3 regions of the Frankia sp. CeTa3Moorea genome follow, and region 2 is predicted to be linked to each of the others. Evidence: riboswitches for the same ligand, from Rfam matches in the RefSeq annotation. Region 2 holds a riboswitch; each other region holds the start of a gene.

Region 1 (3,267 bases), on a different contig from region 2:
CTGGGGAAGGGCGAGCCTGATGAGTGACCGCTCTGTCCCCCGGCGGGTCGAGGTCGACGGCGCCGAGATGGTGATGCTCGAACCGCACGCCTACCAACAGCTGCGCGCACACCGCCGCCAAGCCGGCGCGCAGTCGGCCCGGATGCGCGAGCTGCGCCATCAGTTGGACCTGCTCGTCGACTATCTCGACGGCCTGACCCGCCAGGCACAGGCACTGCCTTCCTGCGCCGACTGTCCGGGCCCGGAGTGCCCAACGACTGACCTCGACTGCCCCCGACGTCTGCTCCTGACCACGCTCGCCGCACGTCCGGTCCCAGACCAGCGGCGCAGCACCGACCGGTAGCCCGGAAACTGATGCGTCACAACCCATCGGCGCCTCGTCGGCGTGAGGTGGACGGGACGTCGATGACGCGGACGGCGTGCGACGGGCCGGTCGTCTCACGCGAAGAGGCCGGGCCGCCGCGGCCTGGCCTGCGGGTACCGACGGGTGCGTCGGTACGGCGGCCGTGGTGAGCGTCGAGTCCGCTGGTACGGCGGATGCCCTCGGGGCATCGGCGGGCTCGCGGTCGGCGAGTGGGTCATCAACGCCGAGGTGGCGCAGGACTATTGCCGGGACGATCCCGCGCGCCACCTCGAGGAGATCGCCGCCGAGCTGGGGCTGCCCGCGGCGCGGTGGCGTCCCGGCACGGTCAACCTCGTCTGCCTGCTGCCCGTGCTGCTCAGCGACGCGGCCCTGGTCAACGCCGTCGTCACGGCCACCGAGGCGAAGAGCCAGGCGTTGCTGGAAGCCGGCGTTCCCGGCACCGGCACGGCGTCCGACGCCCTCGTGGTGTGCTGCCCCGCCGGCTCCGCTGGTGGACCGCCGGGAGTCGAGTACTGCGGCCCGCGCTCGCGATGGGGAGCCCGCCTGGGCCGTGCCGTCCACGCCGCCGTCGCAGGCGGCGCCGCGTGCTACGCCGCCCGATGGGCGGAGCCCTCAGCCTGACCGCCATGTCCGCCCGGCGGGTCCGAACCCAGATCAGGAGATGCTTCTGTACCGCTCCGCCGGCCGGACGGGGCGGCAGACGGCCCGCGCGCCGACGCCGCGACGGGCTGAGGACGCGGGTGCGGGAGGCTGGGCGCTCGTCGGCGAGGCCGTGAGCGAGACGACCTCACGCCACATGCCGGCTCGTGCCTCCGGCCCCCGGTGCCGTTGCTAGGCTGCTGAGCGCAGCTGGTTCGACCGCCACTCGGTGCCTCGACGAGGTAATGGGTGGTGGGAGACGTGAGAGGGAACCCGGTGGGAATCCGGGACTGCCCCGCAGCGGTGAGTGGGAACGAACACCGTCCGATGCCGCACCTGACGGGTGCGGCGGGACAGCACTGAACTCGTAGCGGCTCGACCGGCCTTGAGCTGGGCGGGCCCGGGGTTTGGGAAGCGACGGCCAGTAGGGAGCCCCGTCCGAACGGATCGGGAAGGCCCACGAGTCCGAAGACCTGCCCGCTGTGCGTGCGCGCGGTCGCGAGCACGCTTGGCTGTGACCTCGTGGGTGGGTCCGCGCCGTCGGCGCCTCTCGGTCGGACTTTCGACGACCAGTCGGGGTGCCGGTGTCGTGCTGGTCTGTTCGCGAGGTCAGGTGGACTCGCGAAGGAGAGCCCATGAGCACGACCGCACCGCTTAGTCGCGCGACGGTGTACGGGTATCCCCGGCAGGGTGCCAATCGGGAGCTGAAGAAGGCGACCGAGGCGTACTGGGCGGGCACGAGCGACGCCGAGCAGTTGCTGGCGGCCACTCGGCAGCTACGCCAGGAGCGCCTGGCCCAGCTGAGGCAGGCCGGGATCGAGGAGATCCCGAGCAACGACTTCTCGCTGTACGACCACGTGCTGGACACCGCCGTCATGCTCGGCGCCATCCCGGCGCGCCACCGTACGGCGGTCCCGGAGGTGAGCACGCCGAAGGGCAGGCTGGACCGCTACTTCGCCATGGCTCGCGGCACCGCGGACGCCGAGCCGCTGGAGATGACGAAGTGGTTCGACACCAACTACCACTACCTGGTGCCCGAGCTCGGCCCCGACACCGACTTCAGCCTGGACGCGGCCAAGCCGCTCGGTGAGTTCGCCGAGGCGAAGGACGCCGGTGTCCTCACCCGGCCGGTGCTGGTCGGCCCGGTGACGTTCCTGCTGCTGGCCAAGGCGGCTCCGGACGCGGGCGAGGGTTTCGAGCCGCTGTCGCTGCTGGACCGGATTCTGCCGCTGTACGCAGACGTGCTGCGCCAGCTGCGGGCCGCCGGGGCCGAGTGGGTCCAGCTCGACGAGCCGGCGCTGGTCCTTGACCAGCCTGCGGCGGTCCTGGAGGCGGTCAGCGGCGCCTACGCAACGCTGACCGCCGCGGCGGACCGGCCGAAGCTGTTGCTGGCCACCTACTTCGACCGGGTCGGTGACGCGCTGCCGGTGCTGCGCGACAGCGCCCTCGACGGCGTCGCGCTCGACTTCGTCGGACCGGCGTCGGCCAACCTGGCGGCCCTTGCCGCCGCCGGCGGCCTCGGCGACAAGCGACTGGTCGCCGGCGTCGTCAACGGGCACAACATCTGGGCCGCCGACCTGGCCGCCACCCTCGACACGATCGAGAGCCTGCGGGGCCTCGCCGGCCGAGTCGACGTCTCGGCCTCCTGCTCCCTGCTGCACGTCCCGCTGGATGTGGTCCTCGAGGGCGACCTGGACCCCGAGATTGCCGGCTGGCTGGCCTTCGCCCGGCAGAAGCTCGACGAGATCGTCACCCTCACCGCCGGCCTCACCTCGGGACGGGACGCCATCGCCGGCGCCCTGCAGACCAACGCCGCGCGTCTCGCCGCCCGGGCCGTGTCGCCGCTCGTGCGGGTCGAGGCGGTGCACCAGCGGGCCGCGGCCGTGACCGGCGCGGACCTGCACCGGGCGAGCCCCTACGAGAAGCGTGACCTGGTCCAGGCGGAGCGGCTGAGCCTGCCGCAGCTGCCGACGACCACTATCGGGTCGTTCCCGCAGACCGCGAGTCTGCGCCAGGCCCGGGCCGCGCTGCGCAACGGGAGCATGTCCCCGGACGGCTACGTCGAGGCGATGCGGACCGAGATCCGCAACGTGATCGCCGCCCAGGAGGAGTTCGGGCTGGACGTGCTGGTGCACGGCGAGCCCGAGCGCAACGACATGGTGCAGTACTTCGGCGAGCAGCTGACCGGGTTCCTCGCGACGACGGACGGCTGGGTGCAGTCGTACGGCTCGCGCTACGTCCGGCCGCCGATCATCCTGGGTGAC
Region 2 (3,267 bases):
GCGCACGGTCGCGCGCAGCGCCGCCCAATCAACCCGCGCCGCTGGATCCCCGTCGCCGTCCGCGTCGGCGGCCGGGTCTGCGGGCAGGAGGTGGCGGGCGAGGTTGACCGAGCCGAGGTTGCACACCGCGATCTCGTCATCGCTGGAGACTTCGAGGATCTCGGTGCACAGGTTCGACAGGTGGATGACGTTGCCCAGCTCGGCGGTCTGGTTGCCGGTCCGGTTCGCGGCGTCCTTGAACGTCATCCAGCCGTTGCCGGTCTGCGCCAGCGTCCGCATCATCCGCGCGTACAGATCACGGGCGGGCAGCTGGCGGACATAGCGGCCGGCGGCCTCGGCGGCCCGGTAGGCCAGGTCGAACTCCTCACCCCACAGGTCGGGCAGCTCCGGCACCGCGTCCGGATCCATCAGCGACCACACCCCGTCGGCCTGCACCCGGCGCATGAACTCGTCCGGGATCCAGTGCGCCAGATTCAGGTTGTGGGTGCGCCGGGCGTCCTCACCGGTGTTGTCCCGCAGCTCGAGGAACTCCTCGATGTCGGGATGCCACGTCTCCAGGTACACACAGGCCGCGCCCTTGCGCCGCCCACCCTGGTTGACCGCCGCGACCGAGGCGTCGAGGGTCCGCAGGAAAGGCACGATGCCGTTCGACCGGCCGTTCGTGCCGCGGATCAGCGCGCCCCGCGAGCGCACCCGGGAGAAACCGATGCCGATGCCGCCGGCGAACTTCGACAGCCGGGCGACCTGGCCGTACCGCTCGTAGATCGACTCCAGCTCGTCGCGCGGCGAGTCGACCAGGTAGCAGCTCGACATCTGCGAGTGCGCCGTCCCGGAGTTGAACAACGTTGGCGAACTCGGCAGGTAGGCCAGCGACGCCATCAGCCGGTACAGCTCCGCCGCCTCGGCGACGTCGTGCGCCAGCCCGCAGGCGACCCGCAGCAGCCAGTGCTGCGGCGTCTCCACCACCAGCCGGGTGCGCGGATGGCGCAGCAGGTAGCGGTCGTGCACCGTCCGCATCCCGAAGAACTCGAACCCGAGGTCGCCAGCCGGGTCGACGAGCGCGTCGAGCTCGCCAGCGTGCCGGGCGACGAACTCGGCCGTGCCCGCCCCGATCAGACCCAGCTCGTGGCCCCGCGCGATGCCCGAGCTGAACGAGCCGATCCCCTGACCGGCGACCTCGTCGGCGATCAGCGCGACCAGCAGCCGGGCGGCCAGCCGGGAGTACTGCGGCTCCTCACCGATCAGATCGGCGGCGGTCTGCACCGACAACCGGTCGAGCTCCTCGGTCGTCGCGCCGTCGTAGAGCCCGCCAATCGTCCGGGTCGCGACCCGCAACGGATCCACCTGATCCAGGTCGTCCGCCCACCGCGCGACCGCGGCGACGATCCTCGTCACGTCCACGGGCTCCAACGCGCCGTCACGATGACGGACGCGCATCGTGCGGCCACCAGACCCGGACATACCGGCGGCCCGCGGGACAACGGGGGAAGGTTCGGTGACGGTCAACGGCACTCCTCGCACAGGTCGTCGGACGGCTGGCACCGACGGCGAGCAAGGAGGAGGTAGGCGCGCCGGCCCGAATGGCGACGGACCCGGGCATCGACGACCGACGGCGACGGCGCGTGGCTCGGTGGCCGAACGATCACCACCCGCCACGCCGAGGCCCTCTGGCGACCGGCGAGCTGCCCGTGCCCGGTCCAAGCCCGGCACGGCGATCCCGGCCCTCCCTCGGGGCCGTCGGACCGCCACGCGCATGTCGCGCGCGGCACGCTGGCAGGTCTTCGGACTCGCGGGCACCCACCGGCGCGTCGTGACGCCGGTGAACCTACTGACCGTCGCTTCCCAGGCGCCATAGCGCCCAGTGCTCCTGACGGCGGTCGTTCCCACTCACCGCTGCGGGGCAGCCCCGGACTCCCACCGGGTTCCCTCTTACGACGACCGGCCCAGGGCAGGGCGGCCGAACCAGTGCGCGGCACACGCTACATATAAGAATCACACGACTGCAAATAACCCACATGTTGTGTCGCGCCCGACACCTCGCCGTCCGGGGTATCTCCGAGCGGAACTTGCCGAGCGTCCTGTACCGCCACCGTGAACCAGAACCTCAGCCGCCACAGCACGGCCCGGACCTCATCGCCTTCGGGCTTGGGCAGGACCTCGCCCCGTTCGAGACCCACGGCCCACGCCGCGCCAGGACAGGCCCCATGGCTGCTCGTCCTCGGTGCTGGCGAACCGCAGGCCGCACATGTTCGAACCGGGCTCACCGGCCCACGCCACAAACGACACGAGCCGCACAAGTCGCTGGCGATCATCCATGCCACCTGACTGAGGACAGTCATGATCGCGGGCCACGGCGCCCACCCCGTGCCGGACCGGAGCCGGTAGACTGATCGCCGCGGCGGCTGCCAATATTGCCAGTCACCGAACTCGGGCTTCCCATGTCCGGCGCGTCCTCCCCTGGCCGCTCCGGGCCGAAGCCACAGCACGCGCCTATGGGCCATCGGGCTGCGGCAACCCCGGGGATCGAGCAGGGTTGTTTCACGCTGCGTCCGTTCAGCGTCTCGTCAGCCAGGGGAGCGGGGCGTGTGAACTGGAGCAGACGTGACCGCCAACCCAGCCCTCACCCGGGCACTCGTCGTCGCCCTCGGCACGACGATCTCCATCATCGTCGGCCTGGTCGCCGGCATCCTCGCCCGCGCCGACGGGGCCAGCCTGCCCAGCGCGGTCCAACGCGGCGGCGGTCTCGCCGCAGCACCCGGCGGGCGGAGACCCGCCTCAACCGACCCGCCGGTCGCGGCAGCCATGCCCGTTCAAGCCGAGGGGTCCTGCCACCGGGCGCGGTACCCGGGTAGCAGGACCCCTCGGGGCCATGCGGGGCTGCGGTTAGGCCGCGAGCTGCTGGTGATCAGGCCCCGCGGGTGGCATCGGCTGGGGTGGGTGGAGTCGTCTCGGACGGCCGAGGTCACTGTCGGCTGGGGAGCTGTCGGTCAAGGGCTTGGCGGAGTTAGGCCAGAGGCTGACCAGCTGGCCCAGGCTGAGGCGACCGGTACCGGCCCGGGTCAGGGGCAGCCAGCGGGTCAGGGTGGCGTCGAGGTGCTGGTCGGGTTCGGCGAGGTCCGCGGCCGTCGTCGCGACCGGCACCCGTACTGGGTCGTCCAGGTTGCGCAGCGCCTCCGCGAGGACCTCGCGGAGGCGGGCTTCGCGGCGCAGGGTCGTCGTCCAGATCAGGACCGGCGTGTGGCTACGGGTCGCCTTCGCGAGCCGATC
Region 3 (3,267 bases), on a different contig from region 2:
GACCGGCGCGTCGCCGCCGTCGGCGAACACCGCCTCGAAGCTGAGTTCCAGGCTGCCGGTGTCGGTCTCGTCCTCCCACGGGTAGGTCGCGCCCGCGTCCGACAGCAGCTTGCCGACGTAGCTGCCGCCGGACGGCATGTACCAGGTGCCCTCGTACATCGAGCCGGGCAGCACCTTCACCGGGGTGACCCCGGCGGCGGTCGCCTTGTCCGCGATGGCGGAGTAGTCGGTCTGGATCTGGCCGAAGACCTTGGCGGCCTGCTCCTCGTCGCCGGTGAGCGCCGCCATCACCTTGATCCACTCGGCCCGGCCGAGCGGGTCGCCCTCCAGCCATTCGGCGTTGGCGACGACCGTCACGCCCGCCTTGCGGATCGTCGCGTACTCGGGCGAGTCCGTCCCGTCGGTCATCAGGACGTCGGGGGCGGCGCTGACCACCTTCTCCACGTCGATCTGGTAGTTCGGGGCGTACTCGACGACCTTGCCGGCGTCGATCTGCTCGCGCACCTCAGGGCTGGAGACCAGGCTGGCGCTGGAGACCCCGGTGAGGACGTCGACCGCGTCCAGGTCGACCAGCAGCGGTAGGTGGGTCGTCGACCCGGAGTAGAGGCTGGTGATCGGCACCTCGATCTGCGGGGCGGCGGCGAGGTCTCCGGTCAGCTCCGGTGCCGGCGCGCCGCAGCGCACCAGCACGTACGACTCCGGCTTGCCGTCCGGGTACGGCTCCTTGACCGTGAGTACCTGGTAGCTGTTGTGGTAGGTCAGCGTGACGTTCTTGGCCGCCTCGAACGTCGACTTCACCGGGAAGTAGTCGGTCTCGGCGTTGAACGACGTCACGCACCCGCGCGCGTCGAGGGCTGCGGAGCCACCGGCCTCGTCACCGTCGTCGTCCCCGCAGGCCGCCAGCGAGACCATCGCCAGCACGCCGGCCAGCACCGCAGCGACGGCGGTCCGGCGACGCGGCCGGCCGGGCCGGCGGCGTCGCGACGGCCGCGCGGGCGCGTCGGCAGCGGCTGCCGAAAGCGCGGGATCAGACTCAGCACAAGCAGGCACGCTCACGCGGACCGCCTCTCCAGCACCTCGTGGATGGGTCACTCGATGCCGTGGCCGGTCTCCTGGCTGACGGGTCGACGCCTCCAGGTCAGCCTTCCCAGGCGAACACGCCCAGTGACTTCCGCCGCACCGCGGACCAGACCCGAGACTTCCCGATCACAGTGGCGAGGGCCGCGCCGGCATCACACCGGCTTCCCGAACACCACGGCAACGCCACGCTACGCGACCGGAGCCCAACCGGGCAAGAGGCACAGATCGGCCATCGCCGCGACGACGAGCACACCGGCGGTCAGGACCGGCCCGAGCCGCCGGCGGTCCTTCCCGCCTCGGGCCAGCCCCCGCTCCGGCGGCCGGGCGGGCGGAGCCCGGGGACACGGCTGCCACGGATCGACGTCACACCGACACGGGCCGCGACTACTGGACATAGTATGGTGTCCTACTTTATGGTCCCCTACCAAGGTCCATGGTGTCAGGGAAGCCGGTGTGAATCCGGCGCGGTCCCGCCACTGTGACCGGGGAGCCGGACTCCCGTGATGCCACTGGCCGCGTGCCGGGAAGGCAGGAGTCCGCGCCGATCCGGGAGCCAGGATACCGGCCGTGGGCGACCGTGTACTTCCACGAGGATGGAGTCGGAACGCATGTCAGCCCTGCTTTTTCATGCCCCCTTCCGAGCCGCCCGGCGACATTTCGACTGATTCCCGGCGGCTTTCGCACTCCTTCTTTCTTCACATCCTTCTCCCGGCGCGCCGCGGCCGCCGGGGCGATGCAGGCTGCGCACTTTCGGAAGGTCAGGCGAAATTTCTCATGCGAGAACTCACGCATCACGTCGGCGGAAAGCCGGTCCCGGGCACCTCGGGTCGTTTCGGTGCCGTCTACGACCCGAGTACCGGGCGGGAGCAGGCGCGGGTACCACTGGCGTCGCGCGCAGAGGTGGCCGACGCCGTCGCGGCGGCGGCCGACGCCCAGCCCGGCTGGGCCCGGCTCAACCCCCAGCGCCGGGCCAGGGTGCTGGCGCGCTTCCTCGAACTGGTCCGGGCCGAGCAGGACTCGCTCGCCCGGCTGCTCGCCGCAGAGCACGGCAAGACGGTGGCCGACGCGCACGGCGACATCGAGCGCGGCCTGGAGGTGGTCGAGTTCGCCACCGGCATCCCGCACCTGCTCAAGGGCGAGTACTCGGACGCGGCCGGCACCGGCATCGACGTGTACTCGATGCGCCAGCCCCTCGGGGTCGTCGCCGGGATCACCCCGTTCAACTTCCCTGCGATGATCCCGCTCTGGAAGGCGGCACCGGCGCTGGCCTGCGGTAACGCATTCGTGCTCAAGCCGTCGGAGCGTGACCCCTCGGTGCCGCTGCGGCTGGCGGAGCTGTTCCTGGACGCCGGCCTGCCGCCGGGCGTGTTCAACGTCGTCAACGGCGACAAGGAGGCCGTGGACGCGCTGCTGACGGACCCCCGGGTCGAGGCGGTCGGCTTCGTCGGGTCGTCCGACATCGCCCAGTACGTCTACGCCACCGCCGCCGCGCACGGCAAGCGGGCGCAGTGCTTCGGCGGGGCGAAGAACCACATGGTCGTCATGCCGGACGCGGACCTCGACCACGCGGTGGAGTCCCTGGTCGGCGCCGGCTACGGGTCGGCTGGCGAGCGCTGCATGGCGATCTCGGTCGCCGTCCCGGTGGGCGAGGCGACGGCGGACGCCCTGGTCGAGCGGCTCGCCGCGCGGGTCACGGCGCTGCGGATCGGGCCGGCGCTGGACGACGCCACCGAGATCGGCCCGCTGGTCACCCCCGCGGCCGTGGCCCGGGTCCGCGACTACCTCAGCTCCGGCGTCGAGGAGGGCGCGAGCCTGGTCGTCGACGGCAGCGGCAACCCGCTCGCGGGCACCGAGCACGAGCAGGGCTTCTACCTCGGCGCGTCGCTGTTCGACCACGTCACCCCGGCGATGCGGATCTACCGGGAGGAGATCTTCGGCCCGGTGCTCTCGGTCGTGCGCGCCGCCGACTACGAGGAGGCGCTGCGGCTGCCGAACGAGCACGAGTACGGCAACGGCGTGGCGATCTTCACCAGGGATGGGGACACCGCCCGGGACTTCACCCACCGGGTGAACACCGGAATGGTCGGCGTGAACGTGCCCATCCCGGTGCCCATCGCATACCACACGTTCGGCGGCTGGAAGCGTTCCGGATTCGGCGACCTGAACCAGCACGGGCCGGACTCGATC

Evidence for each region. A riboswitch is a leader RNA that binds a small molecule or an ion and turns the genes downstream of it on or off. The one in region 2 is predicted to bind cobalamin.
Region 1: it holds a riboswitch for cobalamin, as region 2 does, so the genes downstream of both, metE (5-methyltetrahydropteroyltriglutamate--homocysteine S-methyltransferase) here and AC08OV_RS18840 (ribonucleoside-diphosphate reductase subunit alpha) in region 2, are expected to answer to the same signal.
Region 3: it holds a riboswitch for cobalamin, as region 2 does, so the genes downstream of both, AC08OV_RS12135 (CoA-acylating methylmalonate-semialdehyde dehydrogenase) here and AC08OV_RS18840 (ribonucleoside-diphosphate reductase subunit alpha) in region 2, are expected to answer to the same signal.

The regions. Positions count from the first base shown of each region.
Region 1 covers NZ_CDXDOR010000056.1:16,813-20,079, forward strand. Annotated here, with positions in the region: gene AC08OV_RS12165 (hypothetical protein) at 20-343, shown strand; gene AC08OV_RS12170 (adenosylcobinamide amidohydrolase) at 488-985, shown strand; cobalamin riboswitch at 1,214-1,498, shown strand; gene metE (5-methyltetrahydropteroyltriglutamate--homocysteine S-methyltransferase) at 1,639-3,267, shown strand, end outside.
Region 2 covers NZ_CDXDOR010000127.1:9,572-12,838, forward strand. Annotated here, with positions in the region: gene AC08OV_RS18840 (ribonucleoside-diphosphate reductase subunit alpha) at 1-1,506, opposite strand, end outside; cobalamin riboswitch at 1,756-1,982, opposite strand; gene AC08OV_RS18845 (replication-relaxation family protein) at 2,884-3,267, opposite strand, start outside.
Region 3 covers NZ_CDXDOR010000056.1:7,870-11,136, reverse strand. Annotated here, with positions in the region: gene AC08OV_RS12140 (ABC transporter substrate-binding protein) at 1-1,056, opposite strand, end outside; cobalamin riboswitch at 1,086-1,272, opposite strand; cobalamin riboswitch at 1,478-1,664, shown strand; gene AC08OV_RS12135 (CoA-acylating methylmalonate-semialdehyde dehydrogenase) at 1,855-3,267, shown strand, end outside.